Regions from separate parts of the Mesorhizobium sp. B2-8-1 genome, predicted to be linked through region 2. Evidence: riboswitches for the same ligand, from Rfam matches in the RefSeq annotation. Region 2 holds a riboswitch; each other region holds the start of a gene.
The links. Region 2 has a riboswitch for cobalamin ahead of bluB (5,6-dimethylbenzimidazole synthase). Riboswitches for the same ligand answer to the same signal wherever they lie in the genome.
Positions count from the first base shown of each region.

Region 1 (2,258 bases), on a different contig from region 2:
GGCAAAGCTGTCGCGCAGGCTCGTCGCGCTGCCGGTGAAGCGTCCACGCACCACGCCGGCGGCAGCGCCGAGCACGAGCCAGAACACCAGGTTGGTTACGGTCACCGCCACCACGAACTGATGATGCAGGCCTTCCGGAATCGGCGTCTCGAAACTGTCCGGCTGCGGCGCGCCGACAATATGCGGCGCGACGATCAACACCACGCCCAGAATCGCCAGCGGCAGTGATTTGCGGAAGGCGATCAGGGCAAGGCCGATCGCCGTCGCCGCCACCGTCGCCGTCCACCAGATCTGGCGTGGCAGAAGCTCGGCGGCAGGCATGGCCGGCAGTTCCGGCGGCAGGCCGAGGCCCGGCGCCAGCGTGAACACGGCAAAGCCGGCCAGTCCCCAGAACACGCCCTGGCGCCAGTTGCCGATGCCGCCGGCGAATTCCGAAACCGCGACCAGGACCAGCGCGAAGCCGATGCCGGTGACGATGTTGGCAAGCACGCTGAAGGCGAAGCGCTCGAAGCCGTCGGCCGGCGCCCAGCCTTCCTCTCCAGCCGGAACAGCTTCAGCGGCTGCCGGCGCGGCGGAGCTCATGGCATTGCCCGCCGGGGCGGCAGAGTTCATGGCGTTGTTGTCGGTCGGGGCCGGTGCGGTATGGTCGTGGTGGTGGCCGCCGCCGGCCTGTTCGTAGACTTCCGCCTTCAGGATCAACGGCACGGTGGCATAGGCCTGCATGCAGGCGAGAACGACACCGGCCACGAGCCCTGCGATCGCCGCGATGAACACGACGTTGCGAAACAGGTTCATGATGTCAAATCCCTATCAGTGGCAGGGAAACGCCATCGAGTGGCGATAGTCGTGCGCGGCATTGTGGACCGCGTCGATATGCGAGAAACCGACAAAGCCTACGACGAAAACGCCGAGCAGCGCCGCGAGCGCGAGCTGCAGGAGGCGCGACTGCGAGGAGATGGAGGCGCCGAGGGAGACGGAAGCGGTATTCATGTCTTGTCCTTTCACCCTCCACCCGAGGGCATCGAAGTCAGTTTCCTGTCGCCGGCAGGTCTCCTGGCTCGCGGATCAGCGCCCTTCCCCACCTTCCCGAAGAAAATCTTCAGTGGCATATGGAGAGGACTACCGCACACAGTTGCGGGGGCAGCCACGGCATTGGGCAACAAATCTGCCCGCACCGCATTCCCTCTTGGCTCCAATCGGAACCGACGACGAAGGTGACTATAGGGAAAATCGCCGCATCCGGCAAACCAAATTCCGACGGCGACAAGCGCTTTAGCGCCGTCCGGCCGCTTGCTCCGCTGCAATTGACAATTTCCGTAGCCGGGTGTCGGCTGCCATCTCACAGGAGGCCAGCCATGCAGCCCGTCCAGAGCCAGCACGCCCCCTATAACGGCCTCACCCGGGCCGAGCCGACATTGCCGTCGTCGGCCTATTGGGATGCGGCGGCCTACCAGCGCGACCTTGACGCCATCTGGTACAGGAACTGCCTGCTCGTCTGCCGTGAAGCTGATCTCGCCCAACCGCTGGCTTTTCGCACCTTCCGCGTCGGCAGCCAGGAGATCGTCGTACTGCGCGACGACACCGGCGAACTGCGCGCCTTCCACAACACCTGCCGGCATCGCGGCTCGCAGCTTTGCCAGGAACGCGAGGGCCGGCTGAAGGCGCGGCTGATCACCTGCCCCTACCACGCATGGTCCTATTCGCTGCGCGGCGATCTCGTGCGCGTGCCATCGAAAACGCTGCCCGAAGGTTTCGACAAGGCGGACCATCCGCTCTATCGCGTCGCGCTGTCGGTCTGGCGCGGCTTCGTCTTCGTCAATCTCGCGGAAGATGCCGCCGGCTCGGCGCACTCATCCTTCGACCCGGCCTCCGGCGATCTCGGCAACTGGCCGCTGGAATCGCTGGTATCGGGCCATGTGCTGCGCAAGGTGATGAACTGCAACTGGAAGATCTTCTGGGAAAACTTCAACGAATGCCTGCATTGCCCCGGCGTCCACAAGGACCTGTCGCGGCTGGTGCCGATCTATGGTCGCGGCCTGATGGGCCGGCATGACGACCCCGAATGGACCCGCCATGCCGACAATGACGCGCCGGAATTTTCCGGCGGGCTGCGGGCGGGTGCCGAAACATGGTCACGTGACGGCCAGGCGCATGGGCCGGTCTTTTCGGGCCTGACGCCGGCCGAGCACGCCGCCGGCCAGACCTACGCCACCAGCCTGCCCTCGATGTTCATCGTCGGCCACGTCGACTATGTCAGG
Region 1 is NZ_VFTX01000006.1:253,481-255,738, reverse strand. It holds gene FJ428_RS17975 (CbtA family protein) at 1-795, opposite strand, end outside; gene cobU (bifunctional adenosylcobinamide kinase/adenosylcobinamide-phosphate guanylyltransferase) at 1-5, opposite strand, end outside; gene FJ428_RS17970 (CbtB domain-containing protein) at 811-990, opposite strand; cobalamin riboswitch at 1,026-1,222, opposite strand; gene FJ428_RS17965 (aromatic ring-hydroxylating dioxygenase subunit alpha) at 1,356-2,258, shown strand, end outside.
Region 1: it holds a riboswitch for cobalamin, as region 2 does, so the genes downstream of both, FJ428_RS17970 (CbtB domain-containing protein) here and bluB (5,6-dimethylbenzimidazole synthase) in region 2, are expected to answer to the same signal.

Region 2 (2,258 bases):
ATCATGTTTCGGGACGGTCCGGCCGTGCTGGGGGATCCCGCGCAATGGCCGAACGCCAATGCCTGCGTCGCGTCGATGACCGATCACCTGACGACGCTGCAGGGCGGCGGGGTGGTTGTCCCGGGCGTAGACCCCGAGACCGCGGCACGGCTGATCAACGGGGCGAGCAGCCAGGCGGCGCAGCGGATCGCCAATTCGAACGACCCGGAAGCGACGTCGAAGACCGTGGTGGCGGCATTCAAGCAACTGCTCGAAGGATTGTTGAGGAAGGATGCCGGAGCCGCCTGACGACGGCAGGCCGCCGGCAGCTCTGGGCATGCCGTATCGGCAATCAAATCAAGAGTTTGTCAGACTTTTCGCATGTTGCCGCCTTGAGGCGTGCGATCGTTGATTTGAGCGGAACTTCGCCCTGTCCGCAAAACGTCTCGCTCATGATCAGCTCGGGCAGCGGCAGCCGCCGCCCCCAGCCATGTGTTTCGAGGTCCGGTTTCGGCGCGAACTCCGAGACACGGCCGACACAGAGATAGGCCACCGGCGTCACGTGCTCGGGAATCGACAGAAGGCCTTTCAACGCCTGCGCCTCGATAATGCTGACCCAGCCAACGCCGACGCCTTCGGCGCGCGCCGCCAGCCAGAAATTCTGCACCGCGCAGACCGTGCTGTAGAGATCCATCTCGGGATTGTGCCAGCGTCCCAGCGGCGAACCCTGTGAGCGTCGGCGGTCGCAGGTGATACAGATATTGAGCGCGCTTTCGCAGATGCCTTCCAGCTTGAGCTTGCGGTAGAGCGCCCGCCGCTCTTCCTCGATCGCCGGCAATTCCTGCTCGCGCGCCGCGAGGAACAGGTCGCGCACCTGTTCCCGTCGTTCGGTGCCACGAATGACGATGAAATTCCATGGCTGCATGAAGCCGACCGATGGCGCGTGATGGGCGGCAAGCAGCAGCCGCGCCAAGACCTCGTCGTCGACGGCCTCTGATGTAAAATGGCTGCGGACATCGCGCCGCGTGAACATGGCGCGGTAGACCGCATCGCGCGCCATCTGGTCGAATCCGTCACCCACGGGGATGGTCATATTGTCCGGCATCGCTTGTCCCCTTGCGATTGCAATCAACTGCCGTCCGCCTGACCATGCGGATGACGATGCCTGCCAGGCCGGTCTTCTGGCTCGGGATCAACCCGCATCCGGCGCCTTCCCGTCATCGACAGTGGCATTTACCGGCGCGGTCCCCCTTACAGCGTTGGGCACGCCACGGTATCAAACCGTGTTCCCGATTCTCCCGCTCGCGGCGGGCACCAGGCAGTGGCCGGGACTTTACGACGAAGCCCCTGCGCCGCCAATCCCCGCGGCGACGCGAACGGACGCAAGCGCGATTTTCCCCAACCATCAGGCCGCAACGCATGGCCATCGCCGCGCCAGGGCACTAGATAGGGAGCATGGCCACTCGTCTCTACACCCATCCGATCTTCCTCGAGCACATCACGCCACCCGGCCATCCGGAGCGGCCGGACCGCTTGCGCGCCATCGAGCGCGTGCTCGACGACGAGGCTTTTGCCGCGCTCGACCGCCTCGAGGCGCCGGAAGGCGATGAGGCCACCATTCTCTACGCGCATCCCGAGGATTTCGTCGAGCGGGTACGCGCCGCCATTCCCGATACGGGCATCGCCCGCATCGATGCCGACACAACGGCCAGCCCGAAGAGCTGGCAAGCGGCGATCACCGCGATCGGAGCCGCCAACGCCGCCGTCGACGACGTCTTTGCCGGCAGGGCAGACAACGTTTTCGTCGCCGCCCGGCCGCCCGGCCATCATGCGGAGAAAGCGACGGCGATGGGCTTCTGCCTGTTCAACACAGCGGCCATCGCCGCACGTTATGCACAGCGCAAACACGATATCGAACGCGTCGCCATCGTCGACTGGGACGTGCATCACGGCAACGGCACGCAGGATGTTTTCTGGGACGATCCGTCCGTGCTTTATTGCTCGACGCACCAGATGCCGCTCTACCCCGGCACCGGAGCAAAGAACGAAACCGGCGCCGGCAACATCGTCAACGCGCCGCTTGCGCCGCAGACCGGCAGCGAGGCGTTCCGCGATGCCTTCCTGTCGCGCGTGCTGCCCTCGCTCGACAATTTTGCACCCGACCTGATCATTATTTCGGCCGGCTTCGACGCGCATCATCGCGACCCGCTGGCCGAGATCAACCTGACCGAGGATGATTTCGACTGGGCGACCGGCCAACTCATGCAGCGCGCGGCGCG
Region 2 is NZ_VFTX01000001.1:503,670-505,927, forward strand. It holds gene FJ428_RS02475 (TetR/AcrR family transcriptional regulator) at 1-288, shown strand, start outside; gene bluB (5,6-dimethylbenzimidazole synthase) at 332-1,084, opposite strand; cobalamin riboswitch at 1,133-1,313, opposite strand; gene FJ428_RS02485 (histone deacetylase family protein) at 1,435-2,258, shown strand, end outside.

Region 3 (2,258 bases), on a different contig from region 2:
CCTGTTCGGCGGCGGTCGCGACGCGCTTTGCCAGGTCGTCCGGGTTGGCGATCGAGGGGATGTCGACGATGAACGTATCGAAGTCGTCGTGCTCGTGGTCGAAGGCGCCGTCATGATGGGACTTGCGGTTCTCGATGTCGTCCTCGACGGCGAGGCCTAGCCCGAGCAGCACGGACGGATCGACCTTGCCATGAGCCGTCGGCACGACCTTCACGGCGCGGGCGGAGTGTTCGCCAATGATGGCGTTGGCGCGAGCCGAACCTGCGGCATCCATCAGGTCGCTCTTCGACAGGATGATGAGGTCGGCGCAGGCGATCTGGTCCTCGAACACCTCCTCGACGGGGTCGTCGTGGTCCAGTGTCTGGTCCTGCGCGCGTTGCGCCTGCAGGGCGTCCATGTCGTTGGCGACGCGCCCCTCGGCCAATGCCGGACCGTCGACCACGGCGATTACGCCGTCGACTGTCACCCGGCTCTTCACTGTCGGCCACTGGAAGGCCTGGACCAGCGGCTTGGGCAGAGCCAAGCCTGAGGTCTCGATCAGGATGTGGTCGACCTTCGGCGTCAGCGACAGGATCTGGTCGAGCGCCGGGACGAAATCGTCGGCGACGGTGCAGCAGATGCAGCCATTGGCCAGTTCGACGATGTTTTCCTCCGGGCAGGTGTCGATGCCGCAGCCCTTGAGGATCTCGCCGTCGATTCCGATGTCGCCGAATTCGTTGACGATGATGGCGATCCGCTTGCCGCCCGCGTTCTCCAGGAGATGGCGGACCAGCGTGGTCTTGCCGGCACCCAGGAAGCCGGTGACCACGGTACAGGGGACGCGGGAGAGAGTGGCGGCGGAAACTGCGGCGGTCATGATCAGTCCTTCAGCATGTCGAGGGGAGGAATGCGGGCGACGAGGCCGCGCTTGAGGGAATCCGGGCGACCACGCCACGGAATGAGGCCGTTGGTCGAAGCGGCGAAGAGTTTCGCGCCGGTCACGAGATCGGCGCCGCTGGCGATGTTCAGGTCGCCGAAGACATAACTCCAGCAGCCGTCGCGAAGAATCGCGGCACTGAGACGGCGCTTGCAGTTGCCGAGGCATTCGACGGTGCGGACACGGACATTGTCGGCCGTTGCGGCTTGGCGCGTATCTTGAGCCAAAACTTCGCCGGCGCGGGGATGGGCATCGGAACCGGTCTCGTCGCGGCAGGAAGCGCAGATGATGACAGTGACGCCGGCCAAGGCGTCGCTATCGCCAGACAAGTCGCTATCGCCAGACAAAATGTCCGCTGTTTCAGCCGGGAAACTGCTGTCGCGTTCCAAATCGGGCTCCTTGCCCGGAAAACCCGCCGGGCGATCGGATTCTTATGTCTCAGACGGCAGGTCTCCTGGCTCGCGGGTCATCGCCTTCGTGCCGCCTTCCCGGGACCGTCCCAGTGGTTTTCGGCCTTGGCTCGTCGCTTACAGTTGCGGGGACAGCCGCGGATTTGAAATCGAGATTTCGCACCGCATTCCCTCTTGGCTCCTCCCTTTGCCGAGAGGAGACCGTCTGGAATGGATTTAGGCTCTTGCAGGCGGCGGTGTCAACGCGCGTCTACGACACGGCAATGTCGGCGAGCGGCTGCCCAAGGTCGCCGGCGGGCGTAACCTCGATCCGTTCGAGGCCGAGCCAGCCCTGCATCTGCGTCAATTCCTGGAAGAGTTGCGCGGCGGTTTCAGGCGGCGCGCCGGGCTCGGCATAGGCCGCGTGGACGCGTAGCACGCTGGCCGGCCGGTCGGCCTTGAGGTCGACGCGCGCCACGATCCTGTCGCCGAGCAGGAACGGCAGGACGTAATAGCCGTATTGCCGTTTTTCGGCAGGGGTGTAGATTTCTATGCGGTAGTGGAAATCGAACAGCCGCTCCGTGCGCGAGCGCTCGAAAACGACCGGATCGAACGGCGCCAGCAAGGCGCGGGCCTCGATTTTTCGTGGAATACGGGCCTCCTTATGGAGGTAAGCCGGTTTGTTCCAGCCCTCGACACGCACCGGCACCAGCTCGCCTGTTTCAACCAGCTCCTCCAGCCGGCCCTTCATGTCGGCCGGCGACAGGCGGAAATAGTCGCGCAGGTCGCTTGCTGTCGCGACGCCATGAGCGCGGGCGGATATCCGCAGCAATTCCCGATGCGCGTCCTCGGCTGACGGCACCGGCAGATCGAGGATCGCCTGCGGCAGCACGCGCTCGGGCAGATCGTAGAAGCGTTCGAAGCCACGGCGGTGCGCGGTGGTGATGCGTCCT
Region 3 is NZ_VFTX01000006.1:218,573-220,830, forward strand. It holds gene cobW (cobalamin biosynthesis protein CobW) at 1-856, opposite strand, end outside; gene FJ428_RS17800 (DUF1636 family protein) at 859-1,305, opposite strand; cobalamin riboswitch at 1,343-1,547, opposite strand; gene FJ428_RS17805 (winged helix-turn-helix domain-containing protein) at 1,577-2,258, opposite strand, start outside.
Region 3: it holds a riboswitch for cobalamin, as region 2 does, so the genes downstream of both, FJ428_RS17800 (DUF1636 family protein) here and bluB (5,6-dimethylbenzimidazole synthase) in region 2, are expected to answer to the same signal.